4 regions of the Azospirillum sp. HJ39 genome follow, and region 4 is predicted to be linked to each of the others. Evidence: riboswitches for the same ligand, from Rfam matches in the RefSeq annotation. Region 4 holds a riboswitch; each other region holds the start of a gene.
What was found. Region 4 has a riboswitch for cobalamin ahead of ABMY26_RS34935 (CbtB domain-containing protein). Riboswitches for the same ligand answer to the same signal wherever they lie in the genome.
Positions count from the first base shown of each region.

Region 1: linked by a shared signal. The riboswitch ahead of ABMY26_RS03950 (energy-coupling factor ABC transporter permease) and the one ahead of ABMY26_RS34935 (CbtB domain-containing protein) in region 4 are both predicted to bind cobalamin.
Region 2: linked by a shared signal. The riboswitch ahead of ABMY26_RS12000 (ABC transporter ATP-binding protein) and the one ahead of ABMY26_RS34935 (CbtB domain-containing protein) in region 4 are both predicted to bind cobalamin.
Region 3: linked by a shared signal. The riboswitch ahead of ABMY26_RS18695 (ribonucleoside-diphosphate reductase subunit alpha) and the one ahead of ABMY26_RS34935 (CbtB domain-containing protein) in region 4 are both predicted to bind cobalamin.

Region 1 is NZ_CP167905.1:741,911-745,512, forward strand. Features, by position in the region: gene ABMY26_RS03940 (DUF2244 domain-containing protein) at 1-364, opposite strand, end outside; gene ABMY26_RS03945 (DUF2946 family protein) at 435-860, opposite strand; cobalamin riboswitch at 1,083-1,346, shown strand; gene ABMY26_RS03950 (energy-coupling factor ABC transporter permease) at 1,539-2,219, shown strand; gene ABMY26_RS03955 (DUF2946 family protein) at 2,391-2,813, shown strand; gene ABMY26_RS03960 (DUF2946 family protein) at 3,221-3,602, shown strand, end outside.
Region 2 is NZ_CP167910.1:306,975-310,576, reverse strand. Features, by position in the region: gene ABMY26_RS12015 (rod-binding protein) at 1-103, shown strand, start outside; gene ABMY26_RS12010 (flagellar protein FlgN) at 100-618, shown strand; gene ABMY26_RS12005 (hypothetical protein) at 615-1,154, opposite strand; cobalamin riboswitch at 1,619-1,840, shown strand; gene ABMY26_RS12000 (ABC transporter ATP-binding protein) at 1,967-2,806, shown strand; gene ABMY26_RS11995 (ABC transporter substrate-binding protein) at 2,817-3,602, shown strand, end outside.
Region 3 is NZ_CP167911.1:1,138,804-1,142,405, forward strand. Features, by position in the region: gene ABMY26_RS18695 (ribonucleoside-diphosphate reductase subunit alpha) at 1-1,754, opposite strand, end outside; cobalamin riboswitch at 1,863-2,099, opposite strand; gene ABMY26_RS18700 (short-chain fatty acyl-CoA regulator family protein) at 2,445-3,602, shown strand, end outside.
Region 4 is NZ_CP167913.1:760,410-764,011, forward strand. Features, by position in the region: gene cobW (cobalamin biosynthesis protein CobW) at 1-864, opposite strand, end outside; gene ABMY26_RS34930 (CbtA family protein) at 877-1,650, opposite strand; gene ABMY26_RS34935 (CbtB domain-containing protein) at 1,660-1,848, opposite strand; cobalamin riboswitch at 1,891-2,111, opposite strand; gene ABMY26_RS34940 (ABC transporter ATP-binding protein) at 2,450-3,226, shown strand; gene ABMY26_RS34945 (ABC transporter ATP-binding protein) at 3,264-3,602, shown strand, end outside.

The DNA of each region.
Region 1 (3,602 bases), on a different replicon from region 4:
TGGCCGATTGTCGCCCGGAGCCGTCGATGCGCTCCAGAAGGGTGCGGTCCGGCCAGATGCGGATGCGCTCGGCTTGCCGCCGGCGCCGGGCGTCGGCGTACATGGACCAGACGGCAAAGGCGAGGACGATCAGGGAATAAGCGGCCATCGGCCAGGCGCCGAGCTGCAGCCAGGCGTACAGGGTGATGGCGAAATAGGCGGCGAGGACACCGGCGAACAGGACGCGGCCGTAACGGGTGCCGCTGTCGTTCGGGGTGGCGACGGCATCGAACAGCGGTTCATCCGTCTTCGCCCCGGGAAGAGGCTGGACGACGGGGGCGAACGCGGTCGTGCCGGCCGCCTCCCCGAAGAGGAGATCGGGCATGCGGAGACTCCGGTCGATCGATCATGGCAGGGCGGCGGCAGGCATGAAGCCCGCTTGCGCCGCGGGGCGATCAACCGGTGACTGGCGGTGCGCGCGCCTGGAGGGTGGACAGGAACCAGCCGGCAGCGATGCGGCTGCCGGGCAACTGCTCCGGACCATGCCGTTCGAAATCGACGGCCATCGCGAACACGGCGAGCGGCGGCATGGCCAAGCCGCCGATCAGGGGGCACAACGGGCAGGAACCGCCGGACATGGCGTTTCCGGGCGCGCCGCTGTCCGCGGCATCCGGATCGACCGGCATTCCGCGATCGTCGAGCAGCACCGTCTTGAAGCCGTCCGGCGCGCAGATCACGATCCGGTTGGTATCGTCGGCATTGGCTGCCTGGATCGCGGCGGGCATCCAGGCCCAGGAAACGATCTGCAACAGCAGCGCGACCGCACCGGCCAAACCGCCGATCCGCCACGCCCGTCGCCTTCCGTTCCGATCCAGGATCATTCCACTCCGCCGACCAATCCGCCGACCACCCGCCCTGCCGTGTCCCGAAACTGTCGCGGATGCACGGCGTCGCCGCACCATAGCCCGGGCCGCCCGCGCAAGACGAGTTCATTCTTCTACCGATGATCCGTTCCGGCACCGATCCGGACGGGGCCGGAAGACACGCCCCCGCCATCCGGCCAGCCACGGGGGAGCCTATTGACGGCGGACGCATCCTGACCTTACCGTGGGGATGGTTATGGTTCCTTGCACGTCCGCGGGCATCCCCGGACGTGCAAGGCTAAGAGGGAAGCCGGTGCGCCGCCCCCCCCGACCGGGGAAGGAGGCAAGACCGGCGCTGCCCCCGCAACTGTGAGCGGCGAGCCGCTTCGTCCTTTCAGCGCCACTGGCGCGTTTGCCCGCTTCGCCGCGGGCAGCGCCGGGAAGGCCCGACGAAGCAGCCTGGACCCGCAAGCCAGGAGACCTGCCTGACCGATCGAACGTCCTCGGGCGGGGTGCCCCGGCGACAGCTTGCCGATGCGATGGGTTCCCGGAGTTCCCGGCCGCCCGCACCCCCGCAAGCCGTCCGTCCGGCCCCATGCCCTGGGTAGCGGTACTGCGATGGGGGAATGCGATGCCGGCACCAGCCCGCGACGGCGCCCCTTTTCGACCATGGCTGATCAGGAAAGGGCATACAGCATGCACATCGAACCCGGCGTCGTCGACGGCGCCAAGATCGTCCTCAGTTACGCAACGGCGGCCGGCGCCTTCGCCCTTGCCGGGAAGATGGCGCGCGACGGCATCCGCGACGACGGCGGTGTCGTACCGCTGGCTCTGCGCAGCCTGATCGCCACCGCCCTCGTCTTCTCCTTCTTCGAGATCCTGCCGCATCACCCGGTCGGCGTGTCGGAGGTGCATCTCATCCTCGGATCGACCCTGCTGCTGCTGTTCGGCGCCGGGGCGACGGCCATCGGCCTCGCCGCCGGCCTGCTGATCCAGGGCGTGCTCTTCGCCCCCTTCGACCTGCCGCAATACGGGATGAACGTCACGACCCTGCTGGTTCCGCTGTGGGGCATCGGCCTTCTGGCGAAGCGGATCGTTCCGGCATCGACCCCCTATGTGGAGCTGAAATACTCGCAGGCGCTTGCCCTCTCCACCGCTTACCAGGGCGGCATCGTCGCCTGGGTGGCGTTCTGGGCCTTCTACGGCCACGGCTTCACCGCCGAGAATGTCGCGGAAGTCGCCAGCTTCGGCGCCGCCTATATGAGCGTCATCATCATCGAGCCGCTGGCCGACCTCGCCGTTCTGGCCGTCGCCAAGGTGCTGCACCGCTACAGCCAGGGCCCGCTGTTCAACGCGCGCCTCCATCAGGGCGCCTGACCGGATCACGCCCGCCGGCCTGCCAGGGACGGGTTCCCGGCCGGACGGCGCCGCGCGATGTCCATGGGCGGAGTAATGTCTTGCCGGGGCTCCGGTTCCATGCCATGAGTTCCGCACCATGATTTGGCCGCCTCCTCCTTCCGGCGGTACAACCGACGAGCGACCGGGACCGTGACCCTTCCTCGCACCTTCACCGACCGCATCCGCAGCGCCGGCCTTCTGGCCGGAGTGCTGGCGTTTGTCGTCCAGATGATGGTGTGGAGCGTGACGATGCCGGCCATGGCATTGGATGGCGGTCCCGGCGGATTGGAAACGATCTCCATCTGCTCCGTCGACGGCATCAGGACGATCACCGTCGATGCCGACGGGCAGCCGGTCCTGGATGACGGCGGCTCCGGCTCCACGGGTGCCGCGAAGGGGCATTGCCCGCTCTGCCCGATCATGGCCGGCGCCGGGCTTCCGCCCCAGCTGCCGCTGGCCGCCCCCGTCCAAGCCATGGTGCTTGCCGATTCCCGCACCCTGCCCGGCGACGTCGTCGCGGCCGGCTGGTTCCTGTCCAGCCTCCAGGCGCGCGCACCGCCGGCCGCCGGCTGAGCCGGCGTTCCATTCCTTTCCCGTCCGCACCCTGACCGACGCCTCTCCGCCGCGTGGCCCGTAACGCCACGATTGTGCGCATGGCCGGAGTCCGTGCCCGACGGATCGAAAACCCCGGCATCTCTCCCGCGGTCGCCTGCGGCCCGTCCGAGCAAACCAAGCCTCCTCCGTGCCGGGGATCCGCCTGATCGCGGATTCAATACAAACGGAAAGGATGGCGTGGCCGCTTCTTTCCCGCTCGCATTTCTCCCGTTCCATCCTCCCCCGTCCGCCATGCCTCGCGCATCCGCCCCGTTCCTGTGCCTGCCCCCAAGCCTGCCGGGCGCCGCCGACGCGCGCGCCGGCCATACGCACGGCATGGGCGGAGGCCGGCCGGATTATCGGCCTGGATGCAGTCGGGGACGGTCTTGACCGCCCTTCTGGACTTCCTGCGCCTTCGCATCGGCGTGCTGTGCTGTCTGGCCCTGCTGACCGGGCAGGCGCTGACCGCAGCCCTGCTGCCGCCGCCCGCCGCCCGGACCCCGCTGTTCGCGGAAGGCCTGCTCGACGATCGCATCGTCATCTGTACCGCCGCCGGCCTCGTCATCATCGACCGCCGGACCGGTGAACCCGTCGCCGCGACCGAGCCAACCGACGAGGGGCGCTCCGGCAACCGGCATGACGGCGACCACGCGGGTGCCTTCTGCCTGTTCTGCCTGCCGATCCTGCATGGCGCCACCCACATGCCGGCACCCGTGGAGCTTCCTGTTCCGGGTGCCGGCGCCGTCCGTTGCGAAACACCGGCCGCCC
Region 2 (3,602 bases), on a different replicon from region 4:
CGGCGGGCTTGGCATCGGCCGGATGACGCATGACGAGATCGCCCGCCTCTACGCCGCCCAAGGGGCAGCCCAAGGCGCCGCCCAAACGGAGCGCACATCATGAGCGTCACCCTCAAGGACCTGATCCACGAGTTCGTTCCCGACCGCATCGCCGGAACCGCACCGGCCGAGGGTCCGGCCGCACCGGAACCCGGCTATGACGGCGCCACCGCGCTGCTGGTCCGCGACTTCCTCGACGCGGTCGAGGCGCTGTCGGCGGTGCTGGAGGAGGAGTCGGCCTGCATCGCCGCCGGCATGCTCGACCGGCTGGAGGTCTTCGCCCACCGCAAGGCGGCGATGGCCGAGCAGCTGGAATCCTCCGTGCTGCGGGCGCGCGACGAGGGCATCCGCCTGCCCGACGACCTGCGCGCGATGACGCTGGAGCGCATCGACCGGCTCGACCGGGCGGTGTCGGTCAACGCCTCCGGCCTCGTCGCCCTGCGCAAGGCGGTGCTGACCATCAACCGCAACCTGCTCGCCGCGCTGGAGAAGGCGTCGAGCGACGGCACCTATGCCCGCGACGGCCAGGCCCGCCGGCCGGTGGAGCTGTCGGCCTCCGGCCTGAACGCCTCGCTTTAGCCCCGGCCCTTCACGCTGGACAGTTCGCCCGCCTGCTCCAGCTTGATGATGCTGGCGACCAGCGCGCGCTGGAAGCCGCGCGCGTCCGACGGCAGCGCCACCCCGCTGCCGGTCGGCCAGAATTCGACGAAGGCGAGGTTGCCCTCCTCGCCTGCGCCCGGCCATTCGAAGGCGATGCCCAGCCCGATCTCCTTGGTCGTCCGCCGATGGTCGGTGACGAGGATCTGGGCCTCCCAATGCATGCCGCCGGTGCCCTTCTCCGCCCGCTGCTGGCTCCAGCCGCGCAGATAGTCGCGGAAGCTCTCGGACTGACGGTCGAGCCGCACATAGCTGGAGCGGTCTGTCACCGTCTGCGCCAGCCGGGTGGTATAGCGCGCCTGCGCCAGCGCCCGCGTCACCTCCGCGCACAGCTCGTCGATCTGGGCGAAGCTGCGCTTCACCGTGTCGGCAAGGGCGGTCGCCAGGGTGGGACCGCTCAGGGCCGCCTTGCCCTGGTCCTTGCGGTACATGTCGAAAAGATCGTCCGAATCGCCCATCGCCATTCCCACGCCAGCGCCGACGCCATCACATCCATGGGCGGACCGCACCCTACGAATTCAGCAAAAACACGTTAATAGCCGATGAAGCCGATGTGGAAAGGGATGTGGAAAGCCCGGCCGATCTTTCCTTGCGGACCGCCCGTTCGCCCGATATGTTACGTTATAACATTACATACCGGACCGCGACGCATGACGGGACAGCCATCAGGATGAAACTCTACTTTCGCGTGTATCTCTTTGGCGACGGTTGCCCTCTCCCGCCCCGGGAGAGGGAGGGGACCCACGAAGTGGGGAGGGTGAGGGGTGGGCCAAGAGTCCCGAGCCGCATGGCTTCGTGCCTAACCCCTCACCCTTCCCAAGCTGCGCTTGGGCCCCTTCCCTCTCCCGGGGCGGGAGAGGGACTCACAGGCGATTTCCCGGCCCCCACGCGAACGGACCTTGACCGCGGCGGCGGGGTCGACCATGAATGCGGCGGTACTGGTTCTTCCGGCGGCCTCCGCCGGAAGCTAAGAGGGAACCCGGTGAGCCGCGTCTTGCGGTGAGACCGGGGCTGCCCCCGCAACTGTGAGCGGTGAGCCGTTCCGTCATTTTACGCCACTGGCGCCCTCCGGGGTGCTGGGAAGGCTGGACGGACCGGCGGCGACCCGCAAGCCAGGAGACCTGCCAGCACCACAACGAAACGTCCTCGGGCGGGGTGTCCCGGTGGAACGCTTGCCATGCGTGTGGCCGGAGTCCGTCCAGGACACGCCCGCGCCTGCCCCGCAAGTCGTCCGCCCGGTTCCCCTGCCCCGCAACGGCAGGAAGCACGGATGACGCCAGCGCCTTTCCCGACCGGACCATCCCAGACCCCATCGCCGCCCGCCGCCATCGCGGTGGAGGGGCTGGACTGCCGGCTGGGCGGCAATCTGGACGGCCGGGCCGTGCTGCATCAGGTCGGCTTCTCCGTTCCGCCCGGCATCCTCCTCGGCATCCTCGGCCCCAACGGCTCGGGCAAGACCACGCTGCTGCGCTGCCTCGCCGGGTTGCAGGCCCCCTCGGCCGGCAGAATCCGCATCGAGGGCGAGGATCCGCGCGCCCTGCGCCCGGTGGAACTGGCCCGCCGGCTGGCGCTGCAGGCGCAGGACTCCACCGCCGCGCTCGGCTTCACCGTGCGCGACGTGGTCGGCATGGGCCGCTTGGCCCATCGCCGCTCCGCCTTCGCCGGTCCGGGGCCGGAGGATCCCGCCATCGTCGAGGACGCGCTGGCCCGGCTGGAGCTGACCGCGCTGGCCGACCGCCCGGTCGAACGGCTGTCGGGCGGCGAGCGCCAGCGGACGATGGTCGCCCGCGCCCTGGCCCAGCGCCCGCGCATCCTGCTGCTCGACGAGCCGACCAACCACCTGGACATCCACCACCGCTTCGCCCTGCTCGACCTGCTGCGCGGCCTCGGCATCACCGTGGTGGCGACGCTGCACGACATCGACCTGGCGGCGCGCTGGTGCGACCGCATCCTGCTGATGAAGGACGGCCGCCTGCTGTCCGACGCCGCGCCGGACGCGGCGCTGACGCCCGAACGGCTGGCCGCGGTCTACCGGGTCGCCGCCACGGTGGACCGCCATCCCGGCAACGGCCGGCTGCGCATCGACCTCTCCCCCCTGCCGGCCACCTGACGGACCGCCCATGATCCCGCCTGTCCTCCGCGGCCTGCCGCTGGCCCTTCTCCTGGGAACGGCCGCCTGCGGCGCGCACGCCCAGAGCTACCCGGTCGAGGTCGCCAACTGCTTCGAGACCACCCGTTTCACCGGTCCGCCCAAGCGGCCGATGGTCCACGACACCAACATGACGCAGACCATGCTGGATCTCGGCCTCGCCGACCGTCTGGTCGCCGTTTCCGGCATCGCCGGGGCCGAGCACCGGCTGGTCGCCCCGCCAGGCATCGTCGCCGCCCTGCCGCGTCTGCCCGACCGCGCCCCGACGCTGGAGGCGGTGCTGTCCGTCGACCCCGACTTCCTGTTCGCCGGCTGGAGCTACGGCTTCAACGAGGCGCGCGGCCTCACCCCGGCGCGGCTGGCCGAGATGGGGGTCGCCACCTATACCCTGCGGGAAAGCTGCATCCGCATCGGCCCGCGCGAGCCGATCGGCATGGACACGCTCTATGCCGACCTGCTGGCCCTGGGCAAAATCTTCGGCATTTCCGACCGCGCCGAAGCGATGGTCGCCGATTTCCGCCGCCGCGTCGCCGCGGTGACCGAGCGCACCGGCACCGCCGCCGACCGTCCGCGTGTGATGTATTGCGACGATTGCCACACCGAGGGCGCGCCGCTGTCGGTCGGGCGCGAGGGCATGACCAGCCTGCTGATGGAGCTGGCCGGCGGCCGCAACATCTTCGACGACATCCCCAACAGCTATGTCCGGGTCAGCTGGGAGGAGATGGTGCGGCGGAATCCGCAATGGATAATCGTCAGC
Region 3 (3,602 bases), on a different replicon from region 4:
TTGATCGACTGGCTCTGGCAGATGAAGGGCGTGCGGTCGGCGGCGAACTCGACGATCCAGCGCTGGTCGATCTCGAAGGCGGTGCGGAAGACCGCCTTCTCGTCGTCATCGAGGATGTCGAGATGCTGGACCGAGCCCTCATGCTCGATGATCGACTGCCAGATCTCCGGCCGGTCGGCGCCCTTGGCGGCCAGCAGCCGTTCCAGATGGGGGTTGCGCACCGGCATCGAGCCGGACAGCGTCTTGTGGGTGTAGATGTTGGCCGGGATCGGCTCGATGCAGGCGCTGGCCCCGCCGCAGATGATGCTGATCGAGGCGGTCGGCGCGATCGCCAGCTTGTGGCTGAAGCGCACCATCATGTTGCGCTCGGCGGCGTCGGGGCAGGGGCCGCGCTCGTGGGCCAGCAGCACCGAGGCGGCGTCGGCGTCGCGGCGCAGCTTGCGGAAGAAGCGCAGGTTCCACGCCTTGGCCACTGCGCTTTCGAACGGCACGCCCCGCGCCTGGAGGAAGGAGTGGAAGCCCATCACCCCCAAGCCCACCGAGCGTTCGCGCATCGCCGAGTAGACGGCGTTCTCCATCCCCTCCGGCGCCTCTCCGATGAAGCGGGTCAGCACATTGTCGAGGAAGCGCAGGACGTCCTCGACCAGCCCCTCCTCGCGGTTCCACCCGTCCCAGGTCTCCAGGTTCATCGAGGCGAGGCAGCACACCGCCGTGCGGTCGTTGCCCAGATGGTCCCTGCCGGTCGGCAGCGTGATCTCGCTGCACAGGTTTGAGGTGGAGACGCGCAGGCCGAGGTCGCGCTGGTGCTTGGGGAGCGCCCGGTTCACCGTGTCGCCGAACAGCAGGTACGGCTCGCCGGTCTGCATGCGGGCCTCCAGGATCTTCTGCCAGACCTGGCGCGCGTTGGCATGCTTCAGGACGGCGCCGCTCTTGGGGCTGATCAGGGGGAAGGGCTTGTCGTCGCGCACCGCCTCCATGAAGGCGTCGGTGATGACGACGGCATGGTGCAGGTTCAGGCTCTTGCGGTTGAAGTCGCCCGAGGATTTGCGGATCTCCAGGAACTCCTCGATCTCCGGATGGTGGATGTCGAGATAGACGGCGGCCGAGCCGCGCCGCAGCGAGCCCTGGCTGATGGCGAGCGTCAGGCTGTCCATCACCCGGATGAAGGGGATGATGCCCGACGTGCTGCCGTTGCCCTTCACGGCTTCGCCGATGGACCGCACGCCGCCCCAATAGGTGCCGATGCCGCCGCCGTTGGACGCCAGCCGGACGTTCTCGTTCCAGACATCGACGATGCCGTCGAGCGAATCCGGGACCGCGTTGAGGAAGCAGGAGATCGGCAGCCCGCGCGTGGTGCCGCCGTTGCTGAGGATCGGCGTCGCCGGCATGAACCACAGGCGGGAGATGGCGTCGTAGAGCCGCTGGGCGTGCGCAGCGTCGTCGGCATAGGCGGCGGCGACGCGGGCGAACAGATCCTGGTAGCTCTCGCCCGGCAGCAGGTAGCGGTCGTCCAGCGTCGCCTTGCCGAAGTCGGTCAGCAGGGCGTCGCGGCTGCGGTCGATGCGGATGACGGAGGGATCGGGCGGCGTCCAGCTCTGCACCGGCGCGCGGCTGACGCCGTGCCGGTCGTCCAGGCGATCCGGTGCCCTGCGGGGGAGCGTCAGCAGGTTCCCGTGACGGTCGAAACCGCTGGCGAGCTGCTGGGCGAGCTCAGGGGCATACTCCTGGGCAAAGTCTGGGGCGTGGGCCGGCATCCGTGATCCCTTGTTCCTGTGCGGCGGGACGGCACGACGGCACGGCATGCAGGCATCGGGCGAAAGCGCCACGGGCGAACACGCGCACCACCGGGTCACCCCGCCCGTGGACGTTCATCTGGTTACGGCAGGTCTCCTGGCTCGCGGGTCGTCGCGGCTTCGTCCGGCCTTCCCGGCGCGGCCCCTGAACATCAGGTTGGCACCAGTGACCCTGAAACGACGAAACCGCTCTCCGCTCACAGTTGCGGGGGCAGCGCCGGCCTGACCGCGCTTGCGCGGCGGCACCGGCTTCCCTCTTAGCCCCGTATCTTGTCGGACACGAGGACCGTAACGCTAGATACGGTAGAGCCTGGCCGTGCGGGCGTCAAGCTGGAAGTCCTTGCCGCCCGTCGCGCCCCAACCCGGTGCAGCACGCCGCCTTCGTCGCCGCCACCTGCAAATTTCCGGCACTGCCGACGCCAAGTGGCGTGCACCCCGGGATCAGGTCGCACGGCAACTCACACACGCTTTTCCTGTCTGCCGCTGAACCGATCCGGGGCGCAGTCCCCCGGGCCAGCGACTGCGGGGCTTGTCCGGCGGTCGGGCAATTTGCAATATACGCAGACCGATTTCGTAGATAACCGCTGAGTTTGTCACGTTTTGCGAAGCGGTTTCAGCGGATCGGCGAATTTTGCAAATAAGGTGCTGGGCATGGCCAAGGCGTTCATGGGGGTGCGGCTGCAGCGGCTGCGCGAGGAGAGGGGGCTGACCCAGACGGCACTGGCCCGCATCCTGGAGATCTCGCCGAGCTACCTGAACCAGCTCGAACGCAACCAGCGGCCGCTGACGGTGCCGCTGCTGCTGCGGATCAACGCCTCCTTCGGCATCGACGTGCAGCTCTTCTCGGAGGACGAGGAGGCGCGGATGGTCGCCGACCTGCGGGAAGCCCTGTCGGAAGCCGGAACCGGCGAGGCCATTGCGATCGCGGAGATCAAGGCGCTCGCCACCAACATGCCGGCGGTCGGCCGGGCGCTGGTGGCGCTGCACCGGCGCGGGCGCGGGCTGGCGGAACGGCTGGACGCCCTGGCGGCAGGGGCGATCCCGGCCGGGCCGGGCAGCGCCCTGCCGGCGATGCCCTACGAGGAGGTGCGCGACTTCTTCTATCGCCACCACAATCACATCGCCGCGCTGGACGAGGCGGCCGAACGGCTGTTCGCTGGGGCCGGGCTGGAGATCGGGGCGGTGGACCGCGGGCTGGAGCGGCTGCTGGCGGATCGCCACGGCATCCGTACGCTGGTGACCGACGACGCGGGCATGCCGGGGGGAGCGCTTCGCCATTTCGATGCCGCCGACCGGATATTGCGGGTCGCCCGGTCGCTGGACCCCGGCCGCCGCGCCTTCCAGATGGCGACGCAGCTCGCCTTCCATCGGGAGGCGGAGCTTCTGCACCGGCTGGTCGAGGAGGGACGGTTCTCCGGTCCGCAGGCACGTGCGCTCGCCCGCATCGGGCTGGCCAACTATTATGCCGGGGCGGTGGTCATGCCATACGAGGCCTTCCTGGAGGTGGCGGAGGCCGTGGCCTACGACATCGACCTGCTGGGCCAGCGCTTCGGCACCGGCTTCGAGACGGTGTGCCATCGGCTGAGCACGCTCCAGCGGCCGGGGGCTCCCGGCGTGCCCTTCTTCTTCGTCCGGGTCGACCGGGCCGGCAACATGTCGAAGCGCCAGTCCGCCACCAGCTTCCACTTCTCGCGCGTCGGCGGAAGCTGTCCGCTGTGGAACGTCTACGAAGCCTTCTCGGCGCCCGGCCGTGTGCTGACGCAGCTGGCGCGCATGCCGGACGGGCGGGCCTATCTGTGGATCGCCCGC
Region 4 (3,602 bases):
ATCCTCCAAGGTCTTCACCAGGGCGGCGGGGTCGGGTTGGGACGGCAGTTCCACGACGAAGCTGGTGAAGTCGTCGTGGTCGTGGCCTTCCTCATCGTCATGATGGCTGGGGCGGTTGGCGAGGTCGTCCTCCACCGCGGCGCCGACTCCCAGCAGCACCAGCGGATCGACGGCGCCCTGCGCGGCGCGGACCAGCTTGGCGCCGCTGCCGACGGTGCGTCCGGCGGCGTGGCCGAGGGCTTCGCGGATCAGGTCCTCGACGCGGGCGAGGTCGGCGGCGTCGACCAGATCGGTCTTGTTGACGACGATCAGGTCGGCACAGAGCAGCTGGTCCTCGAACACCTCCTCGACCGGCGTCTCGTGGTCGACCGTGCCGGCGGCGTCGCGCTGGGCGGCCAGGGCCGCCGGATCGGGAGCGAAACGACCCTCGGCCGCTGCGGCGGCGTCGACCACGGCGATCACGCCGTCCACGGTGACCCGCGACTTGATCGCCGGCCAGTGGAAGGCCTGGACCAGCGGCTTGGGCAAGGCCAGGCCGCTCGTTTCGATCACGATATGCTCGGGCGGCTGCGGTCGGGCCAGCAGCTTCTCGATGGCCGGGACGAAATCGTCGGCGACGGTGCAGCACAGGCAGCCGTTCGCCAGCTCGATCACGTCGTCTTCGGTGCAGGTCGGGCTGCCGCAGGCACGCAGGATGTCGCCGTCGATGCCGACGTCGCCGAACTCGTTGATGATCAGGGCCAGCCGACGGCCTTCGGCCTTTTCCAGCAGGCCGCGGATCAGCGTGGTCTTGCCGGCGCCGAGGAAGCCGGTGATGACGGTCGCCGGCACTTTCCCGGCAACCGTTTTTGCAACTGCGGACATGGGTTCGGCTCCTTAACGCGTGCCGGTCTGCAACCGGGCGGCGGGGCTGGGTTCGGCGGCCCCGGCCAGCCCGCTCATCAGCCAGCCGCAGACGGAACCCAGGATCGCCCAGAACAGGGCGGCGGTGCCGAGCGAGGCGGCGACGAACCGGGCCGCCAGCTCCGGCGGGACGGCGCCTTCGGCGCTTTCCGGATGGGGGGCGCCGACCAGATGGGGCAGTGCCGCGATCAGCACGGCGCCGACAATCACGAACCGGTTGCGGGCGAAGGCGAGCGCCGCCATGCCGATGCCGGCCCCGACCGAGGCGGCGAACCACCAGAGCTGACGGGCTTCCAGCTCGGCCCCGGCCATGCCCGGCAATTCCGGAGCCAGGCCGAAGGACGGCGCCAGCGAGACGGCGAAGAAACCGCCGACACCCCAGACCAGCCCGCGGCGGGCATCGACGGGCCGGCCGGCCAGCAGCATGGCGCCGCCGAGCAGCAGCGCATAGGCCACGCCGGTCAACAGGTTGGCGACGATGGTCAGGCCGGTGCGCTGCATCGCCTCTTCCAGCGTGGTCGGCACGCCCTCGCCCACCTCACGCACGGGGCCGTGCTGGTGGGAGTCGGCGGCGCCGCCGGCAGGGGCGGGTGCAGTGACGGAGGCGACGGGCGGGGTCACCACCTCGTATTTCTCGGCCTCGAGGATCAGCGGGACGGTCGTCGCCTGCTGAACGACGGAAGCGGCCGTGCCGGAGAGCACGCCCGCGACCAAAGCGGCTGTGAACAGCCGCCGGATCAGATCCATGACCCTGGCTTAGTGGCAGGGGAACGCGAAGGAATGACGGGCGTCGTGCGCCGCGTCGTGGATCTGCTGCGGCTGGGCGAAGCCGACGCCATACAGCAGGAAGCTGCCGAGCAGGATCGCGGCGAAGGCGGCGACCGAGGTCCGGGCGGCGCTGCGGGTCGCGGAACCGGCGGTGGCGTGTAGCGGATGGGTGGTCATCAGGCTGATCCTTGCTCTCCCGCCACACCCGGCGGGGTTGGGAAAATCCATCGGTCCGCCGGCAGGTTTCCTGGCTCACGGGTCACAGCGTCGCGGCCCGCCTTCCCGACCCTGCGGTCAGTGGCATGATGGACCGGACGCTCGCCGCACACAGTTGCGGGGGCAGCCGCGGCCTGGGGCCTTCCCGGAAGGCCCGTACCGCATTCCCTATTATCCCCGCCGTCCATAGGGGCGATCGGGGCACCGTCGGACGATCACCATCGCAGTGCGCACACAGTTTGGCAAGTTCGCAATCACGTCGCGGCCGCACGGACGATCTTGTACACAAACCTTTTGACTGCTGTCATGTTTGCTGGACAGAGTGTCCGGAATTCCGACACTTTTCAGTGCTACGGTTGGAGTGGAGGAGGCAGCGGACAGGAGCAAAGCGCCGGAGACACAAAGGTCCATGCGCCCGACCGAAGGGATATCCGCTGTGGCACGAATAGTGCGTACAACAATCGGTGAAACGTCCCACCGCATGGCGGCCGAGCCGGGAACTTCCGGCCCCCGGACCCCCGGGAACCCAAAGCAAGGACGAAGGGAGGAGAATTCGCGACCGATGAACGCCGCACCGAACGACGACATCATCCTGGAAGCGCGCAACCTGACGAAGGAGTTCAAGGGCTTCGTCGCGGTCAAGGAGGTGAACCTGCAGGTGAAGCGGGGCACCATCCATGCGCTGATCGGCCCGAACGGCGCCGGCAAGAGCACGGTGTTCAACCTGCTCACCAAGTTCCTGACGCCCACCCGCGGCCAGATCCTCTACAAGGGCCGCGACATCACCAGGACCAAGCCGGCCGACATCGCGCTGATGGGCTTGGTGCGGTCCTTCCAGATCTCGGCCGTCTTCCCGCATCTCAGCGTGCTGGAGAATGTCCGCGTCGCCCTCCAGCGCCCGCTCGGCACCAGCTTCCATTTCTGGAAGTCGGAGTCGTCGCTCTACGACCTGCACGATCGCGCGCTGGAGCTGATCGAGGCGGTCAACCTCTCCCCCTGGGCCGGGCACACCGCCGCCGAGCTGCCCTACGGCCGCAAGCGCGCGCTCGAGATCGCCACCACCCTGGCGCTCGACCCGGAGGTGATGCTGCTCGACGAGCCGCTGGCCGGCATGGGCCATGAGGACATCGAGGGCACCGCCGCCCTGATCAAGCGCGTCGCCGCCGACCGCACCGTGTTGATGGTCGAGCACAACCTCTCGGTCGTCGCCCACCTGTCCGACACCATCACCGTGCTCCGCCGCGGCGAGATCCTCGCCGAGGGGCCCTACGAGGTGGTGTCGAAGAACCCGCAGGTGATGGAAGCGTACATGGGCACTGGGGGGACCGGACATGCCTGACGGGATGCAGACGAAAACCGCCCAAGTGGGAACGGCGATGCTTGAGATTTCCGACCTGCACGGCTTCTACGGCGAGAGCCATGTGCTGCACGGCGTCAGCCTGGAGGTGCGCCACGGCGAGGTGGTGACGCTCCTTGGCCGCAACGGCGCCGGCAAGACCTCGACCATGCGCGCCGTGATGGGCATCATGGGCAAGCGCACCGGCTCGATCCGCTTCCAGGGCCAGGAGCTGATCGGCATGGCCCAGCACAGGATCCCGCGGCTCGGCATCGGCTATGTGCCGGAGGAGCGCGGCATCTTCTCGAGCCTCAGCGTCGACGAGAACCTGACGCTGCCGCCGGTGGTGAAGGAGGGCGGCATGACCGTCGCCCAGATT